DNA from 2 places in the Pseudoalteromonas sp. AWH4_217 genome. Region 1 is predicted to be linked to the other one. Evidence: predicted binding sites of a transcription regulator. Region 1 holds the regulator's gene; the other holds the start of a gene.

What was found. The regulator sigma-54, encoded in region 1, starts transcription at its own class of promoters, with help from an activator protein. The targets are predictions, from matches to a motif close to GTTGGCACGNNNNTNGNNT.
Region 2: the regulator sigma-54 is predicted to act here: its motif matches at 6,903-6,921, upstream of ACXAH1_RS17760 (P-II family nitrogen regulator).

Annotation. Positions count from the first base shown of each region.
Region 1 covers NZ_JBSWYM010000002.1:27,049-35,071, reverse strand. The annotation lists gene kdsC (3-deoxy-manno-octulosonate-8-phosphatase KdsC) at 1-287, shown strand, start outside; gene lptC (LPS export ABC transporter periplasmic protein LptC) at 284-838, shown strand; gene lptA (lipopolysaccharide transport periplasmic protein LptA) at 828-1,367, shown strand; gene lptB (LPS export ABC transporter ATP-binding protein) at 1,364-2,089, shown strand; gene ACXAH1_RS01900 (RNA polymerase factor sigma-54) at 2,134-3,642, shown strand; gene hpf (ribosome hibernation promoting factor) at 3,668-3,955, shown strand; gene ACXAH1_RS01890 (PTS sugar transporter subunit IIA) at 3,958-4,413, shown strand; gene rapZ (RNase adapter RapZ) at 4,426-5,271, shown strand; gene ACXAH1_RS01880 (HPr family phosphocarrier protein) at 5,268-5,546, shown strand; gene mgtE (magnesium transporter) at 5,727-7,085, shown strand; gene pmbA (metalloprotease PmbA) at 7,110-8,023, opposite strand, start outside.
Region 2 covers NZ_JBSWYM010000015.1:39,782-47,804, reverse strand. The annotation lists gene hemL (glutamate-1-semialdehyde 2,1-aminomutase) at 1-829, shown strand, start outside; gene ACXAH1_RS17775 (methyl-accepting chemotaxis protein) at 969-2,810, shown strand; gene mrcB (penicillin-binding protein 1B) at 2,833-5,175, opposite strand; gene ACXAH1_RS17765 (ammonium transporter) at 5,282-6,511, opposite strand; gene ACXAH1_RS17760 (P-II family nitrogen regulator) at 6,523-6,861, opposite strand; gene ACXAH1_RS17755 (GGDEF domain-containing response regulator) at 7,054-8,023, opposite strand, start outside.

The DNA.
Region 1 (8,023 bases):
ATATCTATCAGGGGATGGAAGACAAGTTGCAAGGCTATGCTGAGCTGAAAGACAAGCTGCAACTTGCAGATCATGAAGTCGCATATATTGGTGATGACGCACCGGATTTACCCGTGATGCTCAAAGTCGGTTTATCTGTTGCAGTGAATGACGCACACCCAATGGTCATCCGCCAGGCGGACTATACCACCCTGCTACCTGGCGGCTATGGTGCTGTGCGTGAACTGACCGACTTGCTATTACTGTGCCAGGATAAATCCCTGGGATATGAAGGCAGCAGTATATGACCGTGCTCCGCGTCCTGTTGCTCATTGTATTCAGTCTGACGATGCTTTGGCTGTGGTATCCTTATTTAACCCAGTCAGGACAAACAGCGCCAAAGTCTGAAGAAGTATTAGCCAAACCTGATTATGTTGCTCTCGACCTTAAGCAGACTAATTATGCTGAGAATGGCCAGCTGAGCTATCAGATCACCGCAGATAGAATGGAGCTCTATCAGGAGCTTGGCTTCAGCCACTTTACAGCACCTATTTTTACGCTTCATAACGATCAGCAAAACTGGCAACTAAAGGCCAATGAAGCCACATTATATGGTAATAACACACTCATATTAGAAGGCCAGGTACAAGCTACAAATCTGACCGACAACGCAATGATAAAGCACATCAATGCGGATCATGTGCAAGTCGATATTAGCGAAAAGCATATGCGTTCCGAACACCCTGTTGAAATTACCGGGCCTAACTTAACCATTTCGGGCAAGGGGTTGGTTGCCGATCTCAATACCGAAATCATTGAACTCATCAACCACACTAAAACGATTTATTATGAGCAATAAATTAACTTATTCCCTGATCCTACTGTGTACATTAAGTGCATTTCAACCCAGCGCTTATGCAGAAGAAAAGGTAGTCGATCAGGTCATTATCAGCTCGGGTACTCAGCTGGCACAATTACAAACCAACATTGGCGTATTCGAAGAAAACGTTGAAATCATCCATGGCGACAGGACAATTTTGGCAGATCGCCTTGAGGTCCACCGCAGAGAAGAGCTGGGAAAAAACAAACAACTACTGGTCGCTACAGGTAACCCGGCGGTATTTCAGGAGCGCCAGGCTGATGGTTCGTTACTAAAAGCAACCGCCAAAGAAGTGCGTTATGACGTGGCAAATCGTATGCTGACCATCAAAGGAGGTGCAGAAATAAGCCAGGCAGGCCAGAAAATCAGCGCACAAACCATAGTCTATGATATGGAGAAAAAGCTGATCAGCGCACAACGGGGTGAACAAGAGAAAAATCGTGTAAGAACCATTCTTTTGCCCGAAAAAGAGAGCAGTAAGAATGCACAAAAGAAGGGTAATCCGTGAGTAAGTTAACAGCAACTGCCCTGGCCAAGAGCTACAAGGGCAGACAAGTTGTCAAAAACGTTGAATTGAGCGTTGAGGCAGGCAGCATTGTTGGCCTGCTTGGCCCTAATGGTGCGGGTAAAACCACGACTTTCTATATGATCGTAGGTTTAGTGCCGAGTGACAAAGGCAGCATTCATATTGATGATCAAGATATCACTTTACTCCCAATGCACAGCCGAGCACGCCTGGGCATAGGTTATTTGCCACAAGAATCCTCGATTTTCCGTAAACTCACAGTGTATCAAAATCTGATGGCGATTCTGGAAACCCGAAAAGCACTCAGTAAAGAGCAAAGAGAAGTTATCCTCAACGAGTTATTAGATGAGTTTAATATTCAGCATATCCGTGACAGCCAGGGCATGGCATTGTCGGGCGGTGAACGGCGTCGGGTAGAAATTGCACGCGCGCTTGCGGCAGATCCAAAATTTATCTTATTGGATGAGCCTTTCGCTGGTGTTGATCCCATTTCAGTGTTAGATATAAAGAAAATTATTGAACACCTAAAAAACCGCGGTATCGGCGTATTGATTACAGACCACAATGTGCGTGAAACGCTGGACGTCTGTGAGAAAGCTTATATAGTGTCACATGGTGAACTGATAGCAGCAGGCACCCCGGAGCATGTTCTGGCCGATCAAACCGTGCGGGATGTCTACCTAGGTGAGCAATTCAGGCTATAGTTATAAGATTAGAAGTAAATAACAAAAAGGATTGTTAGAGATACATGAGGCAATCGCTACAGCTGCGCATGGGGCAGCAACTGACAATGACACCACAGCTGCAACAGGCTATTCGTCTGTTACAGTTGAGTACGCTAGATCTCCAACAAGAAATCCAAGAAGCGCTTGATAGCAATCCTTTGTTGGAAGTGGAAGAGGGTGAGTCTGAATCACACGATAATGAAACACAGTCCAAATCGGATACTGAGTTAGATCAACACGCAACCAATGATAGTGACAGCTTTGAGGACTCGGCTGTCAGTGACTATGAGCAAGACAGCGACGCTGCATTAAACAAAGACACCGTCAGTGACGATCTGGCAATGGACGTCACCTGGGATGAGTACATCAGTGCCGCCCCGGCAAGCAGCTCTGGCCCTATGCCAGAAGATGAAACCATCTATCAGGGAAAAACCTCTGAGACGCTGCAAGAATACATGATGTGGCAACTGGAGCTCACTCCCTTTAGCCCAACTGACAGAGCCATTGCTCTGGCAATCGTCGAAGCCGTTGACGACGCTGGTTTATTGACTATCAGCTGCGAAGACATTGTTGAGAGTATGAATCAGGACAATGACGACGAACAAATCGAATTGGATGAAGTCGAAGCCGTACTGAAACGTGTTCAATTATTTGATCCCGTTGGTATTGCAGCCCGCAGCTTGCAGGAATGTTTGTGTATCCAGCTCAATCAGTTTGATCCAGCCACTCCGTGGTTAACCCAAACCAAAGAGATTCTGACGGAACATATCGATCTACTCGCAAGTCGTGACTACCGAACTTTGATGAAAAAGACTAAGCTCAAAGAAGCTGAGCTTAAAGAAGTCATGACCCTGATCCACAGCCTTAACCCCAAGCCTGCCGCCAGTATAGTGCAAGAAGAAGCAGACTATGTGATACCGGATGTCTCGGTGAAAAAAGTGAAAGGCCGCTGGGTTGTTGAACTCAACCCGGACTCTATGCCGAAGATAAGAGTAAACGATCACTATGCCGCTATGTCCCGTTCAGTCAAGTCGAGCACCGACAGTCAGTTTATCCGCTCGCACTTGCAAGAGGCAAAATGGTTTATTAAAAGTCTCGAAAGCCGCAATGAAACTTTATTGAAAGTTACCAATTGCATTGTGCAACAACAACAGGCATTCTTTGAACATGGCCCCGAGGCGATGAAACCTATGGTACTCAATGATGTGGCCGAAATGGTCGACATGCATGAGTCCACAATTTCACGTGTAACAACGCAAAAGTATATGCACACGCCTCGCGGTATTTATGAGTTGAAGTATTTCTTCTCAAGCCATGTCAGCACTGAAAACGGAGGAGAATGCTCTTCGACTGCAATCAGAGCATTGATCAAAAAGCTAATTGCCGCAGAAAATACAGCTAAGCCATTAAGTGACAGCAAAATCGCGGATGTATTGGCAGATCAAGGGATCAAAGTGGCTAGACGTACAATTGCCAAATACCGAGAGTCTTTGGCTATCCCACCGTCGAATCAGCGTAAAAGCTTGATTTAGACGTAACTACAGAAGGAAAATGCTTATGCAACTAAATTTAACTGGTCGACATGTAGAAATCACCGATTCGTTAAGAGACTATGTAACAAACAAGTTTGCGAAGCTAGAAAGGCACTTTGATCACATCAACAATGTGCATGTAATCCTAGATGTCGAAAAGCTCATCCAAAAAGCAGAAGCCACATTACATGTGAACGGAGGGGAGATTTTCGCCTCGACCGAACACCGGGATATGTATGCCGCAATAGACGGACTCATCGATAAGCTTGATCGTCAGGTGATCAAGCACAAAGAGAAGCTAACTCGACACTAATCATGAAACTAAGCTCATTGATTTCACAGGACTGCAGCAAAGCTGCGGTCCTTTTTAATAGCAAAAAACGTATTTTAGAATACATCAGCGAGTTGGCACATAGTCAGCTGCCAGACAGCAATGCCCATGAAATTCTGGATTCACTTCTCAGTAGAGAAAAACTTGGCAGTACAGGTATCGGCAAAGGGATTGCACTCCCCCACGGCCGCCTTCCGGGGATCGATAAAGTCGTCGCTATGCTCCTCGTTAATCAACAAGGTATTGCTTTTGACGCCATCGACAATCAACCCGTCGACATTTTTGTGGCACTCATCGTACCTGAAGGAGAAAATCAACAACATTTGCAGACCTTGGCAACAATCGCTGATAAACTTAAAAACAAGGTGTTTTGTAAACGTATCAGACAAGCTCACGATGATCAGGAGTTATTCTCGATAATTGAAGAGTTTGACAACTAACGGAGAGTTTTTGTGCAGCTAATTATTGTCAGTGGTCGTTCTGGCTCGGGAAAATCGGTCGCTTTGCGTGTACTGGAAGACCTTGGTTACTACTGCGCCGATAATATCCCTGTTAACCTTCTGCCCGCGTTAGTGCGCAGTGTATCCGACAGCTACGATAAAATTGCCGTCAGTATTGATGTGCGCAACCTGCCAAAAGATCAGCAAGAACTCGACGATATTCTGGAGTATTTACCAGGATTTGCTGAGCCGAATATTTTTTACCTGGATAGTGAAGATCAAATCCTGATCCGCCGCTTCTCCGAAACACGCCGTCTGCACCCTCTGTCGTTAGCGGATCTATCGCTGGACAAAGCGATCAAAAAAGAAAAAGAGCTGCTGGATCCATTGATCCGTCGCGCTAATATTACAATCGATACAACGGACATGAGCATTCATCAGCTCGCAGAGCAGATCCGTGAGAAGATACTGGGTAAAAAAGACAAGCAATTAATTATTACGTTCGAATCATTTGGTTTTAAGCATGGTATCCCAAAAGAAGCTGATTATGTTTTTGATGCCCGCTTTCTCCCTAACCCTCACTGGGAGCCAGAGCTTAAGCCTTTGACTGGGCTAGATAAGCCTGTCATTGACTATCTAGCAAGCCATAGTCTGGTGCAAAAGTTCACCTGGCAAATACAAACTTTTGTGCAAACCTGGCTACCACACCTTGAGCGTAACAACCGCAGTTACCTGACGATTTCGATTGGTTGTACTGGCGGTCAGCATCGCTCTGTTTACCTGGCTCAAACGTTGGGTGAACGCTTTGCCCGCACACATAGCAACGTGAAAATCCATCACCGCGAACAAGAAAAATGACACAACGCTTTGAAGATACCTTTTTGATCCAAAATAAATTGGGCCTGCATGCCCGTGCAGCCAGTGTTCTGGCTGAGCTTTCCGCTCAGTTTGACGCCAATATCATGCTATTTCAGGGAGACAAAGCGGCTGAGGGCGACAGCGTGTTGGCGCTACTGCTGCTGGAAAGCAGTCAAGGTAAGGAAGTCAAAGTCATATGTGAAGGGCCTGATGCCGAGCAAGCTTTAAGTGCAATTGGTAATCTGATAGACGACAAATTTAACGAATCCGAGTAGCTCCCTTCCCCTTGTTACGTAGCCACCAGCTGTACTATAGCAAGGCTATTTGCATCACTTAATGCTGCTTTTTAGTTATACTAATTGATATTAAAACAGCTATAATTATCATAAGCCTATAATCAGCGCGCTTTACAATCATGACAAGCTTAATTGTCGACTATCCAATCTGGGACGCCTATGCCTGAAGTTTTTGAACAAGACTACACACTGGAGCTATTACAGCAAGTTACCAATGCCCTCAACAGTGGTCAGTTTGTTCAAGTCAGGCGCACATTAGCCGAAATTCCGCCCTGTGACACCGCATTACTCCTTGAGTCCTCTCCGCATAAGGTCAGAACTCTGCTTTGGCAGTTGGTTGACCCGGATATTCAGGGTGACGTGCTAGAGGAGCTGTCAGAAGACGTACGACTCAGCATCATCGCCAAGATGGAGCCTGAGCTCATTGCTGCGGCAACCGAGGACATGGACGATGACGACCTGGGTGAGGTCCTGAGAAGCCTGCCAGACCCTGTTTATCAGGATGTTATCGGTGCTATGGACTCGCAAGACAGAGCCCGAGCGACACAGGCACTGTCTTATGTAGAGCACTCCGCCGGCGCTCTGATGAACACAGATACGGTGACCATTCGCCCGGATGTATCTTTGGATGTTGTCTTGCGTTACTTGCGCCTTAAAGGTGACCTGCCTGCTGGTACGGATGACCTGTACGTTGTTGACAAAGACAATTGCTTTTTGGGTTCCCTTTCTATCAGTATGTTACTCACCAGCCAGCCTGATAAGCTCGTCAAGGAGCTTATGAATGATGAGCGTGAGACCATTCCCATTTCCATGGATGAAAGCGATGTCGCTCAGTTGTTTGAGCGCCACAACTGGATCTCAGCCCCGGTCGTCGACGATAACGCACATCTGCTGGGCCGTATCACCATCGATGACATCGTTGATGTCATTCGTGAAGATGCAGAGCACAGCCTGATGAGTATGGCTGGTCTTGATGACGAGGAAGATACCTTTGCACCAGTGTGGAAAAGTAGCCGGCGCCGCTCCATCTGGTTAGGGATTAACCTGCTTACTGCACTGATGGCCGCTTTTGTTGCCAGCTTTTTTGAAGGCACCTTAGATATTTTACCGATCCTGGCTGTCTTAAATGGCATAGTGCCAAGTATGGGTGGGGTTGCAGGTAGTCAGACACTGACCCTGGTTATTCGGGGTATTGCACTTGGCCATGTAAATGCTACTAACCAACGCTTTCTGCTCGGAAAAGAATTGGCCATTGGCGCATTAAATGGCCTGCTATGGTCACTGCTCATAGCAGGCGTGATTGCGCTGTGGCAATGGGATTTTGTACTCGGTGGCGTGATCGCCTTTGCGATGTTTATGAACCTGGTCGCTGCAGGCATCGCCGGAGCCAGCATCCCTTTGATCCTGAAAAGAATGAATATAGATCCTGCTCTGGCAGGCAGTGTGGTGCTAACGACGGTCACCGACATAGTAGGCATTTTCGCCTTTCTGGGCACCGCGACCTGGCTGCTGGTTTAAGCAGCCAGATACCTGGTACGCATGTTACTGACCAGCAATTTGCATGCTTTCAATAAGCACTGAACCCGTTTGTACTGCCCCTCGGGTTTCAATGTCTCCGCCAATGGCTTTGACAGACTTAAACATCTCTTTGAGATTGCCAGCAATGGTGATCTCACTGACCGGATATTGGATCTCGCCATTTTCTACCCAAAAACCCGCTGCACCACGCGAATAATCGCCTGTGACTGTGTTTACGCCCTGCCCCATCAGCTCTGTCACTAACAAGCCGCGTCCCATGGTGCGTAGTAAAGCAGCCAAATCCGGCTCCGTTGCTTGTACCAGCCAGTTGTGGATCCCCCCGGCATGACCGGTGCTGCGCATACCTAAACGTCTGGCGGCATAGCTGGGCAACAGGTACGTCTCCAGCACGCCGTCTTTGATGATATCGCGCTCAACCGTACGCACGCCTTCCGCATCAAACGGACTGGACGCTAAGGCCTGCAGCATGTGCGGTTGTTCCTTAATGGAAACACAGGAATTGAACACCTCGCTCCCCAAACTATCCAGCAAGAAACTCGACTTTCGATATAAGGCACCACCGCCAATTGCCGATACCAAATGACCAAACAGGCTGTTAGCAATGTCCGCACGAAACACCACAGGCACCCGCATGGTATCCAGCTTACGGCTATTTAACTTTGCCAGTGTTGACTCCGCCGCTTCCACCCCCACAGCTGTGGCATCGCGCAGTTGAGTATGCAAGCGTGAGATAGAATAGGCGTTGTCACGTTGCATAACGCCATTTTCTTCCCCAATCACCATAGTGCTTAATGTATGCCGGGTACGCGGGAAACCAGCCAAAAACCCGTGGCTATTGCCATAGACACGTAAGCCCTGATGACTGGCCACACTGGCACCATCTGAATTAACGATACGTGGGTCAAAATTTAATGCGG
Region 2 (8,023 bases), on a different contig from region 1:
AGGGTCAGGCGCGCTGACAATGGGCGTCCCTAACTCTCCGGGGATCCCCGCTGATTTCGCCAAACATACACTCACGGTATCGTTCAACAATATCGACGAAGTGAAAGCCATCTTTGCACAATACCCGGATCAAATCGCCTGTATCATTGTTGAACCTGTGGCAGGCAATATGAACTGTATTCCTCCGGTCGAAGGCTTTCTGGAAGGTCTGCGTGAGATCTGTGATACCCATCAATCTGTCCTGATCTTCGATGAGGTCATGACAGGCTTTAGGGTTGCACTGGGCGGTGCTCAGGCCTATTACAATATCGAGCCGGATCTGACTTGTTTGGGTAAAGTGATCGGCGGAGGTATGCCAGTGGGTGCCTTTGGTGGTAAGCGTGAAATCATGGATTACATTGCCCCTGTAGGCCCAGTCTATCAGGCTGGTACGCTATCCGGTAATCCGATTGCCATGGCCGCTGGTCTGAAAGCCCTTGAGCTGCTGTCTGAGCCCGGGCTGCACGATACGCTTGAGACCAAAAGCAAGCAACTTTGTGACGGTTTCAAGCGTGCTGCAGATGCAGCGGGTATTGCACTAACCACCAACTATGCTGGCGGTATGTTTGGCTTCTTCTTCACAGAGGCTGCACGTGTTGATACCTATCAGCAGGCGACTGAATGCGACCTAGAGCGTTTCAAGCGCTTTTTCCACCTGATGTTGGAAGAAGGTGTCTATCTGGCACCCTCCGCGTTCGAAGCCGGGTTTGTCAGCACTATGCACAGCGACGAAGATATTACTGAAACTATCAGAGCTGCAGAACGCGCTTTTGCGAAGCTTGCCGGCTGATCAATCCGTATAGCTCACCTATCTAAAAAGCCCCTTTTGGGGCTTTTTTTATGGCTGACAGTAAAAACTTTCGATGCTTTGAACTATTCTTTGCTTATTCTCGGTCTCCTAACAGTGACTTATAAGCAAAGATAACATTATGACAGGACTCAGATCAGCCGCCAGCCCAGCCATCGCTTTTATGGCACAGCTAAAATACAAAACTAAAATCAGCCTGGTATTTGGTATTCTCTTGGTACCACTCAGTCTGAGCTTGTTTTTTCTGAACTCGACCCTGACCCAGTCTATTCAGGTCAGTCAACAACAGCGTGCCGGGCTCCAATTTTATCCTCCTATTTTGGAAAACCTACTCAACCAGCAAGCCCAGCGTAATGCTCAGGTGCTGGCACGCAGTCCTTTTGCCACCGGTCTAAAGCCAGGTAATGAACTGGAACACCTGTCAATCACATCTAAGCTCGCCATAGACAATGATCTCAGCCGCTCTTACCTCAATCGCTCTTTGGTCGAATCCCTGCCAAACGTGATAGCCCAGGTGAACAATATTGCCCAGCAGGCTACTGATATCATTGGTCGAGGCCGTTTTACGCCAGATTCTTTTATCGCACTGTCTAACCTAAACAAAGTCCTGCCACTGGTGAAAGCGCAGATGAACGACAAACTGGGTGTGGCAACGGCGCATAACAAACAAGTGAATAAACGTCTCAAAGACAAAATTTCAGCGCTGAATCGCTCACTTGATAACTACCATAGAGCCATCAAAGATAAACTGCTTGAGCCCGATGACATTGAGCTGACCAACAGTGTATTTAACAGCGCGCACCGTGATGTGCTGACCCATCTCAGTGGTCTGATCAACGAAGCAACGCCGACATTGAAAACACTACTCGATACCAAACTGACGAGCGAACGCAGGATCCGTAATCTGGTGGCGCTGGCCTCTGTGCTCAGCCTGCTATTAGCACTTTATCTTATGCTCGGTTTCTATTTTGCTGTGGTAGATACCATTGCGGAGTTTTCAGCGTCAGCACAACACGCTTCCGGGGGTAATTTAACAGTCAGAGCGGTCCCTCGGGGCAAAGATGAGCTTTGCGAAATCTTGCGCCAGTATAATGCCGTGCTGGATGCCTTTGTCCACTTGCTGGGGAATGTCAGAACCACATCAACCGACTTATACGGCGCGACAGATAAGCTCAGTCAGATCAGCCAGGACACCAGAGAAGACGTGGCACAGCAACAAGCTAAAATCCAGACAGTTCACCAGGCACTCAGTGAAATGGCCAATGCTGCGGATGCCGTTGAAAACTCAGCTCATCATGCCACAGAGCTGGCCGCCACTGCCGCGCAGCAGGTCAAGCAGGGCAGTGAAAATACCACCCGGCTGGCAGAGCACATGACGGTATTACAACAAGAATTCGAAGAAAGTCGTATTGCGCTGGATAAACTGGCCCAGGATAGTCAGGACATCAGTAAGGTTAGCCTGGGGATCAGTGAAATTGCGGAGCAAACCAATCTGCTCGCACTAAACGCTGCCATAGAAGCGGCACGGGCAGGAGAACAAGGGCGCGGATTCGCCGTTGTGGCAGACGAAGTACGTACTCTGGCGCAGAGAACTCAACAACAGACTGAAGAAATCCACTCAATCATTCATTCATTACAACAAGCCTCGAATGATACGCAAAAGAAAATGCTCAGCAGTGTCGAAAAAATGGAGCAAGGTGTCAGTGCAGCGAATGAGACAAACCAGGTACTCAGTGCCGCCGAACAAAGTATGGCCGATATTGATCAGCAGGGTCATGTGATCAGCGATCAGGTAAAACGCCAGGCTGTTGCAACCCAACAGGCACTTGCAGAGTCAAGTGAAATAAGCCACCTTGCTGACCACACCCTGAGTTCCGCAGAGGCCACAAAAAGCGATGCTCAGAAACTCAGTAATATGGCGGCCACGTTAAAACAGCTGATCGCTAAGTTCAAAACCGAGTAACAGATGAAAATCAGTCTTAGGGTTAACCACACCCGGGGCGTGGGTTAAATTCCTCAATACGTATGGGTAACTGGATAGTTGGACCACAATGTGGTGCCGCTTGCTCTCCGGTTTGCTCATTGATGAACGCCCAGCGTATTCCCTGAGGACGCTGATCCGCTATCGCCTGCGGGTTCAGGGGTTTTAAATAGCGAATGTAGAGTTCCAGCGCCCCTCGGCCCCCAGTCAGTTTTGCAGGTTTATTGTCGTCACGGCCGACCCAGGTCACCGTCACTGTGTTGTGATCGAACCCCGCAAACCAGCTGTCTCTCAACTCATTGCTTGTTCCCGTTTTACCGGCCAGCTGAACAGACGGAAAGTGCTGATTCAGGCGCTTTGCGGTGCCGCTTTTTGTTACTCTTTTAAGTCCATAACGCGTCATATACATGGCTTCCTGAGAAAAGCGAGGTTGCGGGGCAACGTGATGCTGATACAAACGCTTGCCCGTGGTGTTGGTAATGGCAGAGATACTCGTGAGTGAGGCATACTGACCATTGGCGGCCAGTGTCGTGTACATCTGTGCGACATCAAAGCTCGACAATTCAACAGCGCCCAGCAACATAGAAGGGTAAAGAGGAACATCACTGTCTATTCCCAACTGTTGCATAGTCTGGGCAACCGAATCAACGCCCACATCCAGACCCAGGTTCACGGCAGGGATGTTAATACTTTCACTAAATGCACGATACAGCTGCACGGCTCCCCGGAATTTGTGGTCAAAGTTTTCCGGTTGCCAGGTTTTGCCAGCTGCATTGGTGACTTGCAGCGGAGCATCTTCAAGCAAAGTGCCCAAATTATACTGGGGTTGTTCCAGCGCTGACAGGTAAATAGCTGGCTTTACCAGAGATCCCACATTACGGCGGGTATCCAGTACCCGGTTAAACCCGGAGTATCGTAGCTGACGCCCGGCGACCAGTGCAGAAACACCACTTTTTTCAATGTTCACCGAAACCATGCCCACTTCCAGTTGCGCCGTCGAAAAACGTCGCTCAAGATAGGGTAACCCCTCACTGATGGCATCTTCCATGGCCGTCTGTTTTTGTAGGTCGAAGTAAGTAAATACCCGGATCCCGGCGTTCACCACGTTTTCATCAGGTAAGAGGCGTTGTAATTCACGATTGACCAACTCCAGGTATCCCGGGTAGGTTTGCATCAGGCTTTCTTTTAATGGCTGTATACTAATGGGCCGCTCCAGCGCCTGGCGGTATTCATTCGTGGTGATCAGGCCATTCTCAGCCATCAACCTGAGGACCAGATCGCGTCGCTCCATCGTGCGCTCCGGATAACGGCGTGGGTTGTAATACGAAGGGCCTTTCACCATAGCAACCAGCATGGCAATCTGATCAAACTCAAGTTCATCGACCGGCTTTGCAAAATAGAACTCGGCAGCCAGACCCATTCCATGCACTCCCTGATTGTAAGCCTGACCCAGGTAGACTTCGTTGAGATAAGCTTCCAGGATCTCATCTTTGCTGTAACGGAAATCTAAAATAAGGGCGATAAAGGCCTCATTGACTTTGCGCAGCAAAGAGCGCTCTCGGGTCAGATAAAAGTTCTTTGCCAGTTGCTGGGTCAGGGTACTGCCTCCCTGCACAGTGCGTCCGGCACGAATATTATGGTAGAGGGCACGCATGATTGACCAAACGGATACCCCATGGTGGTCATAGAACGCCCTGTCTTCAACAACCAGCAAGGTATCTTTGAGAATATCCGGTATTTTCGCCAGTGGCACAAACTCTCTGTCCTGACGGCTTTCATTACCTATCCGGGCAATTTGCACAGGCTCCAGCCTTGCCGCCTGAATTCGTCTGCCCTGCTCATTAACTATGCTGGCAAGCTTTTTCCCGGCAAAGTTCAGCGTGAATATACGGGCCTGTTCAACCCCGTCATGGAACTCAAAAGTACGGCGATAAACGGTGATGGTGCGCCCCTGAACCACGAACTGCCCCGTGTGTCTAATACGATTAACACGTGAATAATTCAGCCGCTCCAGCTCCCAAATCACCTCCTGCTCAGCCAGGTACTGATCCGGATAAAACGACATCGCCCTGGCGTATACCTGTACTGGCAGTTGCCATTTATTGCCTTCAAATTGACGACTGACTTTGGCATCGAGATAAACCACATAACCGGCAACGGCAAACGCCATGGCCAGACTCAGCTTCCAGCACAACGACCACAGCGTACTCAGGACCCGACGACGAAATGCACTCAAACGGTGCTTTACTGTCATTGCAGACTTAGCTGTCTTTTTTTTGCCTGATTTGGCAGGTGTTTTACGCGGGGACTTGCGGGGTTTGCCTGGTGCTTTTTTATTGTCTGCCATTGCCCATAGAATGCTTTCTGAGAGTTAATGGATGCTAGATTATCTCAGATTAACTTCCGCTTAAACCAAAAAGCGCGATGAGCCGCACTTTTTGGTTATTTCTTCCCTACTTATTGCGAATGGTCACAAATTCCGGATAAGCATCAATCCCACAGTCATGCTGGTCCATGCCACTGAGCTCTTCTTCTTCCCCGACTCGGATCCCCATCAGCGTTTTGATCATACCCCAGACGATATATGACGCAATGAATACAAAACCCAGAATAGTCACCAGACCAATGGCTTGGGTCGCAAAGCTAGCGTCACTGTTGGAGAATGGCACCATCATAATACCCAGCGCACCACATACACCATGCACCGAGATAGCGCCAACAGGGTCATCAATGCGTAGCTTATCCAATGCAACGATGCTGAATACCACCAAAGATCCCCCCAACATACCAAGGATACAGGCCAATATGGGGGTCGGTGACGCAGGCTCTGCCGTAATGGTGACCAAGCCCGCCAGCGCACCATTTAGGATCATAGTCAGGTCCGCTTTTTTCCACATCAGTTTGCACACCACCAATGCGGCAATGGCACCGGCAGCCGCCGCCGCATTGGTATTGACCATGATCTGACTGACGGCGATAGCGTTACTTTTATCAGCCAAAAACAACTGAGAGCCGCCATTAAAACCAAACCAGCCCATCCATAAAATAAAGGTCCCCAGTGTCGCCAGTGGCAGGTTTGAACCTGGAATTGGGTAAATTTCTCCATTCTTACCATATTTACCTTTTCGAGCTCCCAGCAGCAATACCCCCGCCAATGCGGCAGCTGCACCGGCACCATGCACAATGGCAGACCCCGCAAAGTCTACAAAACCCAGCTCAGACAAAAACCCAGCGCCCCATGTCCAGTATCCCTCAATCGGATAGATGAGGCCTGTCAGGACGACTGTAAACAGCAAAAATGCCCAGAGCTTCATGCGCTCTGCAACCGCGCCGGAGACAATCGACATCGCCGTGGCTACAAACACGACCTGAAAGAAAAAGTCAGATTCCAGTGCGTGATCCGCATCCGCTGCAGCACTACCAATCAACGCCCCAAAGTTAGGCACCACTCCGCCCTCTACATTATCCACATACATAATGTTATAGCCGACCAGTAAAAACATGGTGCAGGCAATGGCATACAGGGCAATATTTTTGGTCAGAATTTCAGTGGTGTTTTTGGAGCGAACCAGCCCAGCTTCAAGCATGGCGAATCCCGCAGCCATCCACATCACCAGAATGCCGGAGACCAGAAAGTAAAATGTGTTCAGAGAGAATTGTAATTCGATTACCGTGTTTTCCATCGTCTTGCCCCTTAAATCGCTTCTTCGTCGAGTTCGCCGGTGCGGATCCGGACTATCTGTTCAAGGTCATAAACAAAGATTTTGCCGTCACCAATTTTGCCCGTGCTGGCGATCTCAGTGATAGCGTCAACAACACGTTGGGTATTTTCACTACGCGTGGCAATTTCCAGCTTAATTTTAGGAATAAAATCGACCTGATATTCGGCTCCACGATACAGCTCGGTGTGACCACGCTGGCGGCCAAAGCCTTTTACATCAACCACGGTCATGCCCTCAATGCCAAGTTCTGCCAGGGCTTCGCGGACTTCATCCAGCTTAAACGGTTTAATTATTGCGCTTATCATTTTCATTATTTGCCCCCCCAGGGCAGCTGATCCTGTCACAGGGGGTAATCCAACCTTTGTGCCAAAAATAAAAGTCTCTATTTTTTATTCGGTTAGGATATTTTTATCGCGTTTTAGAAAGGACAAACGCACCGTACTGGTGCGCTTGTTTGTTGTCTGACTTGAAATGGTGCAAAGTTGAATGTGGCGTCGCCCGATTTAGCTTTCACTGACCATGACGCAGTTACGCTGGGCCTCTTTCGCTCGGTATAGCGCATTATCTGCCGCACGCATAACATCGCTGAGTGTCGCTTTATCGCACCGGGCAATCCCAACGCTGAGCGTGCAGTGCAGCGACTCATCCTGGATCATAAACTGGGTATTGGCAAAACGTTCTCTAAAGTCCTGACAACTGTCTTTGGCCACATCCAGATCATTTCCCGGCATCAGCACCGCAAACTCCTCTCCACCCACACGAGCAACTAAGCAATGATTGAATGAACTATTCAACAATTCCGCAGCCTGAGACAAGACCTTGTCACCACCAAGGTGGCCATACCGATCATTGATGGCCTTAAAATGATCCAGGTCGAGCAAGGCCAGCGTGAACTGATCCGGCTTATTTTTGAGTACCTTATCCATGTGCTGGCAAAAATAGCGGCGATTATAGAGGCCCGTCAGAAAGTCCCGGTGGGCATATTCTTTAATGTCTGCAATCAGGTTTAGCTGATCCATAGTTTGCATTACACGACAGTGGAACTCTTCATTCATAAACGGCTTAGTCAAAAAGTCATTGGCGCCATATTTAATGAATTTTGCAGACAAACCGTGACTGCCCGCTCCTGACAAACCTATGATAGCCAGGTCATCTCGCCCACGACTGTTTCGCACGGCTTTGACCAGCTCAAAGCCATCCATAGTCGGCATCGCATAGTCGGTCAAAAGAAGTTTTATCTCTGGTTTAGCATTGAGCATATTGAGGGCTTGCTTACCATCTTGAGCCTCAAATACAGTGAACAGTTGCTTTTCCAACATTTGCCGCATCACAGCACGACTGATCATGGAGTCGTCTGCAATCAGCGCCTGGCACCCCTCGTTACGCAACAAACGCGATACCAATTTGATGGCGTACAAATAGGAATCCCGATTGTCTTTAATCACATAGTCCACAACGCCCATCTCAAGCATT